DNA from 3 places in the Ruegeria sp. BF8 genome. Region 3 is predicted to be linked to each of the others. Evidence: riboswitches for the same ligand, from Rfam matches in the RefSeq annotation. Region 3 holds a riboswitch; each other region holds the start of a gene.
The links. Region 3 has a riboswitch for cobalamin ahead of ACR0LD_RS01835 (CbtB domain-containing protein). Riboswitches for the same ligand answer to the same signal wherever they lie in the genome.
Positions count from the first base shown of each region.

Region 1: another riboswitch for cobalamin. It lies ahead of ACR0LD_RS13290 (hypothetical protein); the one in region 3 lies ahead of ACR0LD_RS01835 (CbtB domain-containing protein).
Region 2: another riboswitch for cobalamin. It lies ahead of ACR0LD_RS15005 (DUF1636 family protein); the one in region 3 lies ahead of ACR0LD_RS01835 (CbtB domain-containing protein).

Region 1 is NZ_JBQFTL010000003.1:539,347-542,599, reverse strand. Features, by position in the region: gene ACR0LD_RS13300 (alpha/beta hydrolase family protein) at 1-234, opposite strand, end outside; gene ACR0LD_RS13295 (TetR/AcrR family transcriptional regulator) at 358-891, shown strand; cobalamin riboswitch at 920-1,137, shown strand; gene ACR0LD_RS13290 (hypothetical protein) at 1,224-1,631, shown strand; gene ACR0LD_RS13285 (protein-tyrosine phosphatase family protein) at 1,635-2,138, opposite strand; gene ACR0LD_RS13280 (DNA polymerase III subunit gamma/tau) at 2,294-3,253, shown strand, end outside.
Region 2 is NZ_JBQFTL010000004.1:274,427-277,679, forward strand. Features, by position in the region: gene ACR0LD_RS14995 (ABC transporter substrate-binding protein) at 1-588, opposite strand, end outside; gene ACR0LD_RS15000 (ABC transporter ATP-binding protein) at 585-1,391, opposite strand; gene ACR0LD_RS15005 (DUF1636 family protein) at 1,388-1,786, opposite strand; cobalamin riboswitch at 1,890-2,097, opposite strand; gene ACR0LD_RS15010 (hypothetical protein) at 2,743-3,042, shown strand.
Region 3 is NZ_JBQFTL010000001.1:380,430-383,682, forward strand. Features, by position in the region: gene ACR0LD_RS01820 (DUF1636 family protein) at 51-395, shown strand; gene ACR0LD_RS01825 (hypothetical protein) at 383-877, opposite strand; gene ACR0LD_RS01830 (CbtA family protein) at 942-1,640, opposite strand; gene ACR0LD_RS01835 (CbtB domain-containing protein) at 1,645-1,815, opposite strand; cobalamin riboswitch at 1,852-2,060, opposite strand; gene cobF (precorrin-6A synthase (deacetylating)) at 2,104-2,847, opposite strand; gene cobA (uroporphyrinogen-III C-methyltransferase) at 2,840-3,253, opposite strand, start outside.

The sequences.
Region 1 (3,253 bases), on a different contig from region 3:
GGTCAGCGAATGCTCGAAATCCCGGTAATCATATGTCAGGCAAGCCATACCGCGCTCGGCGGCCAGCCAGCGAGCAAAGTGCTGATAGTAGTCACGTGGCACTCCCGTTGCGCCGTTCAGCACAACAACGGTTTGCGGCTCGACCGCCGGAGTGTAAAGCCGCGCCGCCAGCTGGGTCTGGCCCGACGGAAACTTAAAGTCTTCCACGTCAACCGCGTGCTGCGAATCCAACATCTTTGCCTCCAAACACTCTGGACCGATCGGTCTAATACTTTGTGTCTGGACCAATTGGTCTAGGCCTGTCAATATTTGGCCTGCATGACCCAACGTCCACCAAACACCAAAGATCGCCTGATCGTGACTGCCGCCCGACTGTTCCAGCGCTCGGGCTATAACGGTGTCGGTCTGGCGGAATTGCTGGCCGAAGCGCAAGCCCCCAAGGGTTCGCTTTATCACCATTTTCCAAAGGGCAAGCCGGATCTGGCCCTGGCGGCGGCCAGTTGGGCCTCGGACGGGATGTTGAGCATGATCGCTGCGGCATTCGACGACGCCGCGGATTTTCGCGACGGGGTCACCACCCTGTGCCACAAGATCGCGAAGCTGTTCGACACCTCGGCCCAATGGGAGACCTGCCCGATCGCCGCCACCCTGTTCGAAAGCCCCGACAACCGCGCGTTTCGGGAACATGCCGACCGTCTGTATGAAAGCTGGATCATCGAAGTTCGAAACCACGCCGCGCGGTTCGGAGTTTCCGACCCTGAAAATGCTGCGGACACCCTGTTCATCGTGATGCAAGGCGGCTGGCAATTGGCCCGTGCCCGCAGGGATTCGAATGTGCTGCGCAGACTGCCTGATCTGTTCCCTTGGAACTCACTCCGGCAACCGGGCTGAAACCGTCTTGACTCGATCCCGGATACACCGCTAGCGATGAGTGGATGGTTCCCGTGCCGTTTCGGTCCGGGATGAAAAGGGAACACGGTGCGGTCCAACCCGGAACTCCGGAGCGGACCAAGGCCGCGACTGCCCCCGCAACTGTAGGCGGAGAGCGATGCCTAAATACCACTGACCGCAAGGTTGGGAAGGTCGGCAAAGCAAAGACCCGCAAGTCAGGAGACCTGCCATCAAACGTGAAACCGAAACTCGGACGGGGTGTCCGGGCAGGGTCTGGCCTTGAAACCGGCGTCTGTCCAAATCCACCTCGCCCAGCGCGCGGAGGGCGCAACATGATTTGGAAGACCGATACCCATGAATTCGCGGCAACCATCTGCCAGCGCACCGGAAAGACCTGCCCGGCATTGGCGCGCATGGCACGGGCCATCGCGCAGGCAATGGCGACGGCGCAGGCCGCTACATCCCCCGACTTCCAAGTGGAAGGCAGTAGCGAACTGGCCCATTGCGAACATGGCTGCACGGCGCGGTTCGATGCACGTCCCGAACGGATCCGCGTGTATTGCGGAGCGGCCGCCGACATCCCGTCCGACTGCCTTGATACCTACGCCGACATGCTGTTTGACGACCAGAGCGACGCCCTGCCTGCGCAGGTCATCAGTGATCGACCCTGTGCGATGCTGCAGGCCACGGCGATCATGCCCGTGGTCAGGGCCGAGCGCGAGTTCCGCGCAACCGCCTGAATGTCAGGTCGCCAGTGCCTCGCGCGCTGGGGCGACGGCCCAGTCCATCTGAGCATCAGTCTCAACCGCGCAGGGGCGTACGGCCCGCAGGCGTTTCAGGGCCTGTTCCGGCTGCTCGCCGCTCTCGATCATCAAGCGCAGAACAACCATGCCAGACCGCCCACAACCGCCCCGGCAGTGGACCAGTACCCGCCCGCCGCCCGACAGCGCATGGCGGGCGGCGGCGCTGACTTCGGGCCATCGGCCGGATATCTCGGTCGACGGCGCCGAGAAGTCGGCGACCGGAAGATGCGCCCACCGACAAGCGCGCCGATGAATGTCACAGCCCAATTCGCCCGCACCCACAGAAACCAGTTCGGCAAGGGTTGTCATCGAAATCACCAGCCCCGGCGCCCAGGCTGAAATCAGGTCCAGGTCTCCCTCATAGTCGCCGCCACCGCCGGGAACCGAGGTCAGGGCCAGCGTACCGCCGCCCACCTGCAATGCATGAACCACAAGATTTGTCATCAGACGTTCCCCCCGAAACTGGCTGATTGAACTTGATCCGCGCAGTATGCCTCACACCGCGCGCTCGCCAAAGCGAAAAACCTGCACCGGTGCTGTGGACGCGGGGCACCTGGAACTCTACCCTGCATCGTCAGTACGAATCCGTCAGAGCAGACATGACCACACAGTCCAGCCCCGCCTATCAGGTTCTCGCCCGAAAATACCGCCCGGAAACCTTTGCCGACCTGGTCGGTCAGGATGCCATGGTGCGCACGCTGAAAAACGCGTTCGAGGCGGACCGGATCGCGCAGGCCTTCATCATGACCGGCATCCGCGGCACCGGCAAGACGACCACGGCCCGGATCATCGCCAAGGGCATGAACTGCATCGGACCCGACGGCAATGGCGGCCCAACGACCGAACCCTGCGGCCAGTGCGAGCATTGCGTGGCCATCATGGAAGGTCGCCATGTGGACGTGCTGGAAATGGACGCCGCCAGCCGCACCGGCGTGAACGACATCCGAGAGATCATCGACAGCGTGCGCTATCGCGCCGCCAGCGCGCGGTACAAGATCTACATCATCGACGAAGTCCACATGCTGTCGACCAGCGCCTTCAACGCGCTGTTGAAAACGCTGGAGGAACCGCCCGAGCATGTGAAATTCATCTTCGCCACGACCGAGATCCGCAAGGTTCCGGTCACCGTGCTGTCGCGCTGCCAACGGTTCGACCTGCGCCGGATCGAGCCCGAAGTGATGATCGGCCTGCTGCGCAAGATCGCCACCGCCGAGGGCGCGGAAATCTCGGATGACGCGCTGGCACTGATCACCCGCGCCGCCGAAGGCTCGGCCCGGGATGCGACCTCGCTGCTGGATCAGGCAATCAGCCATGGTGCCGGCGAAACCACCGCCGACCAGGTGCGCGCGATGCTGGGACTGGCCGACCGGGGCCGCGTGCTGGACCTGATGGACATGATCGTGCGCGGCGATGCGGCCGGGGCCCTGACCGAACTGGGCGCGCAATATGCCGAGGGCGCCGACCCGCTGGCGGTGTTGCGCGATCTGGCCGAAATCACGCATTGGGTCTCGGTGGTGAAGATCACCCCCGACGCAGCCGAAGATCCCACCGTCTCGTCC
Region 2 (3,253 bases), on a different contig from region 3:
GACAAAGACACGCAGCGGTTCGTCCGAAGGATTCAGGCTGAATGTGATCTCAGCAAGTTCGGCCTTATATCCCTGGACCAGCTTTTGCGCCCTGTCTTCGACACCGAAGATACGACCGAGGTTCAGAAGATCGTTGTACATGTCGCTCATGCTGGCTTTGGGCTTGTCGCCGATATGGATGCAGCTTTCAGTCAGTTCGTAGACTTTGATCCCGAAAGGTTCGAGCGTCTCTGGCGTCACCTCGCCACCCACTTTCATCCCGTAGTTCCAGCCCGCGAAATAGAAATCGGCATCTGCGCCGACCAGCACCTCTTTGCTGGGATACTTGGCCGACAGCTCGGGCAGCTGCTGCACTCCGGCGCGCATGTCCTCGTCCAACGTCTTCCAGCCGGAAATGCCGGTATATCCCACCATTCGGTCGGCCAGGCCCAGCACCAGCATCATTTCCGTCAGGTTCACGTCGTTCGAGATCGCCGCCTTGGGCGGTTCGTCAAAGGTGACGGTTCGATTGCAACTTTGCATGGTGGTTTCCGCGATCGCGGTATTGGCGGCCAAAGCCAAGCCCAGGACTAGGGTGGTCGGTTTCATTCCAAGCTTCCTTCTGGTTGGGGATTGGGGAGTTGATAGGTCAGGTGAGGTTTGTGACTGAGGCTGAGTTGCTCTTGCCGGGCGGTGACATCGAACGTGTCAGAGACAAGCCTGTCACTCAGCACTGTCTGGGTTGGGCCAAAGCCGCAGGGTCGACCGTTCTTCAGAATCAGAACACGGTCGCAGACATCGGCGGCCAGGTTCAGATCGTGCAGCGAGGTGACGATCGTCAGGTCGAGGTCCCGGATCAGCCGCAACACCTCTAGCTGGTTGCGGATGTCCAGGTGGTTGGTAGGCTCGTCCAGCACAAGAATCCGGGGCTCTTGGGCAAGGGCGCGGGCGACCATCACACGCTGACGCTCGCCGCCGGACAGAGTGGCCAGCCCACGGTCGGCAAACCCGTGCAGATCCATTCGGTGAAGCGCGGACTCGATGATCTGGTGGTCACGACTGCCGGGCGTGGACAGGCCTAACCGGTGCGGCACACGTCCCAACGCCACGACGTCGCGCACGGTCAGCGCGAAATCCGAGGGCTGCTCCTGCAGCACGGCGGCAACCTGACGCGCCAGCGCCCGGGGGGCCATTCTTTTGACGGACACGCCGTCCACCAGAATGTCGCCCGAGGACGGACGGTGATAGCCGTAGATCATCCGCAGAAGGGTTGTCTTGCCGGCACCGTTCGGCCCCACAACCCCCATGACCTGCCCGCGCATCAGCGCAAAACTGGTCTCGTGCAGCACCAACGGCGCTCGTTTTCGCGGCGCCCAGGTGACGGTATCCACCGACAGCAAAGGCGCGCTCATGAGGCGCAATCCGCATTTTCCGAAGACGCAGCCATCGCGGCTGGAATGCGGGCCAGCGTCGCGTGGCGAAGCCCGGCCGGGCGGTCGACCGAGCTGCACCATCCATCGCGCAACTGCTGGTACAGCCGGGCGAATTCCACCAATGCCCCGGTCTCTTCAGACGTCAGGCCGCCAAACAGGTAAGATGCCTTGCCCGGCGCGTGATAGGCGACGGTACAGGGTCGGGTGCACCCGGCCATGCAGGCCGCACCGGAAACGTCAAAACCTGCCAAACCGTCGTCTTCGGCCAGCGCGGCGCGCAATCGTCCGATCAGGTCAGGCCCGGGGCGTACGGCTGCGCCCTTGGGTCGGCAAGATAGGCAAACCGTGATGTGATGTGTTGATTGTCGGCTCACTTCGCCCTCCGCGAAATCGCGGGACGGAAAGGGAACCAGTCATGTCAGCGGCGCAAGCCGAAAATGCCATCTTGGCCTCCTTCCGGGACACCCCGCCCGGGTTGAGTTGCGTTTGATGATGGCAGGTCTCCTGACTCGCGATGTATGGCTTGCCCCGCCTTCCCAGACCTATCGGCCCAGTGGCATCCGGGGGTCGCACACCGCCTACAGTTGCGGGGGCAGTCACGGAATTGGCGTCAGAACGGCGCCGCACCGTATTCCCTTTTGCCCGACCGCCGAAACGATCGGGAACCATCAGCGCAAATCTCATCCATGAGTCGGGTTGCACTGTCAACGACGTTCTGGGCGGGTGCGTAATGGAGGTATCCAGGCGACCCTTCGGCACCACCTGAGCGACAGACCGGGCCGCGAATCACGTCGTTTTGACCAACTGGATTAAGATAGCTCGGAAGGTCCCGAAACACGGCGGCGCAAGCGGGCCGACTGCCAAGCCTCCGTGAGCGGCCTCGCCTTTTCCCTTTGAATGCAGAAGCCTATCGTTGGAAAGCGTACAAAATTTACGCGCGGAAAAATCATTGATTTATCCTGTGATTGATTCAAACATACGAATTCGACACAACTTTAGCTTTACCTCCGTTGTTGTCGCTGTCGCCCGTTTCGTCGGGCCCTTCCGACTGCTGGAGTGAGTGCTGGCGGTCGGAAGGCATTTTACGAAGATCAGCGTTGGGAGGACGCAGTGCCGGGATTAAATTTACGAACCCTTCCGCGAAAGTTCGCACCGGTTTTTACCCATAATGTCATAACATCAGCACGCTTTGTTCACGGTCCCGGGGATCGGCAGAATATCTGTCTGCCAGCCATGTCATTGGCCGCAAAATCGGGGACCGCTTAGACGTGAGCGCGCAAAATAAGACCACCTATTCCAAAAGTATCAACAAATCTGTGAGGAGAAGAAAATGATTAACAAAGCTATGATGATTTCAGGCGCGACGTGTTTCGTACTGCTAGCGGCGTGTGACGACACCAGCACGTCAAGCGCACCTGCCGAACTGACCCCCGCCCAACAGGCGTGTCTGCGAGACGTGGCCAAAACAACAAACAATTCGCAAGTGGTCGTGCTCTCATCCGCGTTCAGCGAGGCTGGAACACAAGTTACCGTTGGGGTTGGAGAGGATCGGGCTCCGTGGAATTGTATTGCCTACAGTGATGGCGCGACAGCTGGTATCGAGTTCCTGGGCGACGAAGGCGCGTTGTGACCGGTTTGATGCGTAGCCGAAATCGGCTGCGCAGCACTGGCTTGATACGCTGAGGTCCGGCTTGGTCTGCAGAATAACCATCATCGCGTTCGCGACCCTTTACCTGTTGGCGTTGTTTGCGTTTGTGACGGGCACTTTTGGCTGGTTTGGACAGGAACGAGACCCATTGTCCGGCGTATTCCTTTTGCCGCTGGGTCTGCCTTGGGTCCTT
Region 3 (3,253 bases):
GCGAAACCCGCACAAGCGACAGTGTGAAACGGAAAAGGCAGGCGAGTGGCATGCGTGTTTTGATCTGCAGCAGCTGCGCGGGCGAGCGCGACTTGCCGGCCGAGCGTCAGGCCGTATCGGACGCCCTGCGCGCTGCGGGACTGGACGGGCAGATCGAGATCGCCGAGCACGCCTGTTTCAGCGGCTGCGACGAGCCGACCGTGGTGGCGATGCAGGGGGAAAGCCTGGCGTCCTACGTGTTTTCGGGGATCGATCCGGTTGCCGATGCCGATGACATTGCGGCGACCTGCCGGACCATTCTGAACAGCCCGAATGGCTGGATCGAAGACGCCCGGCCGTGCGGGCGGCTTCGCTTGTGTCTGCGGGCGCGGATCCCCGCGTTTCAGTCCACCTGAACCGTGACCGAGGCGCTGACCGGCACCCCATCCACGGCCAGCGGGCTGTGGCTGTTGGCGTTCAGCGAGACCTCGATGGTAGTGTCGCCCTTGGGCAGGTCCGAAATGTGCATCCAGTTGCCATAAAGCCGGGCCAGCTTGACGCCGTTTACATAGACATGCGCATGGCCTTCGCCGGGCTTGTTGTCCAGCGAGGCGTTCTCCGGCGAGAAGCGGAAGTTTTTTGGCATCACATGCAGGTTCCAACCCGCCATCGGGTCGGGGGAGACGGCGATCTCCAGCCCCGGCGCGTCCGGTCCGGCGGGCAGGTTGATGGCGGTGCTATGGTCATGGGCCATGGCCTCGGCGTGATGGCCGCCATGTTGGGCGGGGTCGGCATGGTCGTGGCCGTCGAAGGTGACGCCGTTGGCCGCGGCCAGCACGAACCCGGCGCCCCCGCCAAAGACCAGACCGATCGCGAAAAGAGCAAGCGAGCGTGTCATCGTGTTTCCTTGAAAAGCAAATGACCTGCCGGTTGAGCGCCGGCGGGTCGTGGGATTTCGGGGATCAGGCCGCGGCTTCGACGCGCTTGCCCTCGCTTTGCCAGAAATACCCGGCAAACGAACCCAGCAGCACCCAGGCCACAAGGCCCACTCCGAAGGCGCGTGCGGCGAACAGGGCCCCGATCTCGGTCGGAACCGGCCCGGTGAACACGTCGGGTTCCGGCGCGCCGATCAGGTGCGGGGCCATCAGCAGCACGGCCGCAACCAGATAGCTGACGATGCCGCCGCCAAAGGCGATCAGCCACATGGCCACACCAGCGGCCGCGACGGTTGCCCACCACCAGATCTGCCGCGCAAACACATCGGCTGCTGCAACGCCCGGAACCTCGGGGGCCAGGGTGAAGCCCGGCGCCAGGTGAAAGGCGATGAAACCGGCAAGCCCCCATAGCACGCCCGTGCGCCCGTCAACCGGGTGGCCTTGCGCCTCGGCCAGCGACATCAGGGCGACCAGAACCAGCGCATAGCCGGTATAGGTCAGCATGGTGAACACCACGCTCAACCCGTCGCGGGTCAGGTCCGAGAACATGCCCGGCAGCTCGGGATGGGCCGAGACGGCCTCGGCTCCGAAATGCACCAGCTCTCCGGATTCATACAGTTCAGCATGCAGCAACACGGGCTGCACGAATACCAACTGCAGCAGGGCGACGATCAACCCGGCTGCAGCACCAGCGAACAACGCGCTGGTCAGAATGCGACTGAACATTGGTTTAGTGGCAGGGGAAGCCGGTTGCGTGGCGCACGTCATGGGCGGCGTCATGCAGCGCCGATGCCTGAACGTGACCGGCCAGGGTGATGATCCCCAGGCCCAGAGCTGCCGCGAACACTGCCGAAAGAATGCCAGCGCGTGCCGTTGATGCGGTTTGCGTTTGTGTCGTCATTTTCTGTCCTCCTGTGCCGCCGCACCCGACGGCCGGTGTTTCATTGTTCGCCTGGCAGGTCTCCTGGCTTGCGGGTCAGCGCCTCTGTTCGCCTTCCCCCCGAACGGATCGGGAGTGGCTGGTTGAACAGGGCTCACCGCTTACAGTCGCGGGGGCGGCTTCGGATTTGACCTGCGCGCAGGCCGCACCAAATTCCCTCTTAGCATCCGGATGTCTCCGGCAGGACCAGACCCGTCCATTTAGACGTGAATGCCGCTGTGGCGCAATCGCCATTTGCGACCTTTCGCGTCAATTCCCGCGCTTTTTCAGAACATAGATATCCATGATCCACCCGTGCCAGGCGCGGGCCTCGGTGCGGGTGCGCAGGATCTCATCGGCCACATCGGCCAGCGGACCTTTGATCAGGGTCTGCTCGGGCATACCCACGTAAGCCCCCCACCAGATGTCAAAATCGGCCATGTCCAGCATCTGGAACGAACATTCGCCATCCAGCATCACCGCAACCGTATCGGCGTCGCTGGGCCAGCCCTCGTCGCGGATGCGCCGGCCGGTGGTGACCAGATAAGGCGCGCCGATCTCGTTGATTGGCATGGCATGGGCCGCCGTCAGCGCCTGCAGCGCCGTGATGCCGGGGATCACCGTGGTGTTCGGCTGCGGGTCCAGCCGCGCCGCGATTCGCAGCGAACTGTCATAGAGCGACGGGTCGCCCCAGATCAGCAGGGCGACGGTGCGCGCGTCGGGGTGCCGGGCCATCGCCTCCTGCCAGCGCAGGGCGATCGCGTCGTGCCATTCATCCACGCCGCGCAGGTAGCCATCTTGCGACCGGCGCTCGGGGATGTCGAAATAGGCGATTTGGGGCGGTGTGCCGGTGACCTTGCGGATGATTTCCTCGCGCACGCCGGCCAGATCGGCCTTGTTGGCGCCCTTGCGCGGGATCAGGATCAGATCGGCCGCGCGGATCGCCTGCGCGCCCTGAAAGGTCACGTGGTCCGGGTTGCCGGTGCCGATCCCGATCAAGACCAGATCAATCATCGTCGAACTCCGCCAGCGGACCATAAAGGATCAGCGCTGGCGCGGTGCCGATCTCGGAACCCAGGCGCTCGGCCAAGGCACCGACGGTGGACCGGTGCAGCGACTGCTCAGGCGTCGAGACCGACTCGGCCATCAGCGCGGGGGTATCCAGCGGCAGCCCATGCGCGTGCAGCGCGCCGGCTAGCAGTGGAAAGGTGCGCTTGCCCATGAACACCACCGTCGTCGCACCCGGGTCGGCCAGCGCGGGCAGGTTTAAGTCCTCGGGAAGCTTCCCGCTGACATCGTGGCCGGTGACGAACTGCACGCGCCGCGCGGTCAGCCGCCGGGTCAGCGGGATGCCTGCCGCGGCAGCCGCGGCAATGGCTGAGGGGATGCCCGGAATGATCTCGTAGGCGACCCCGGCAGC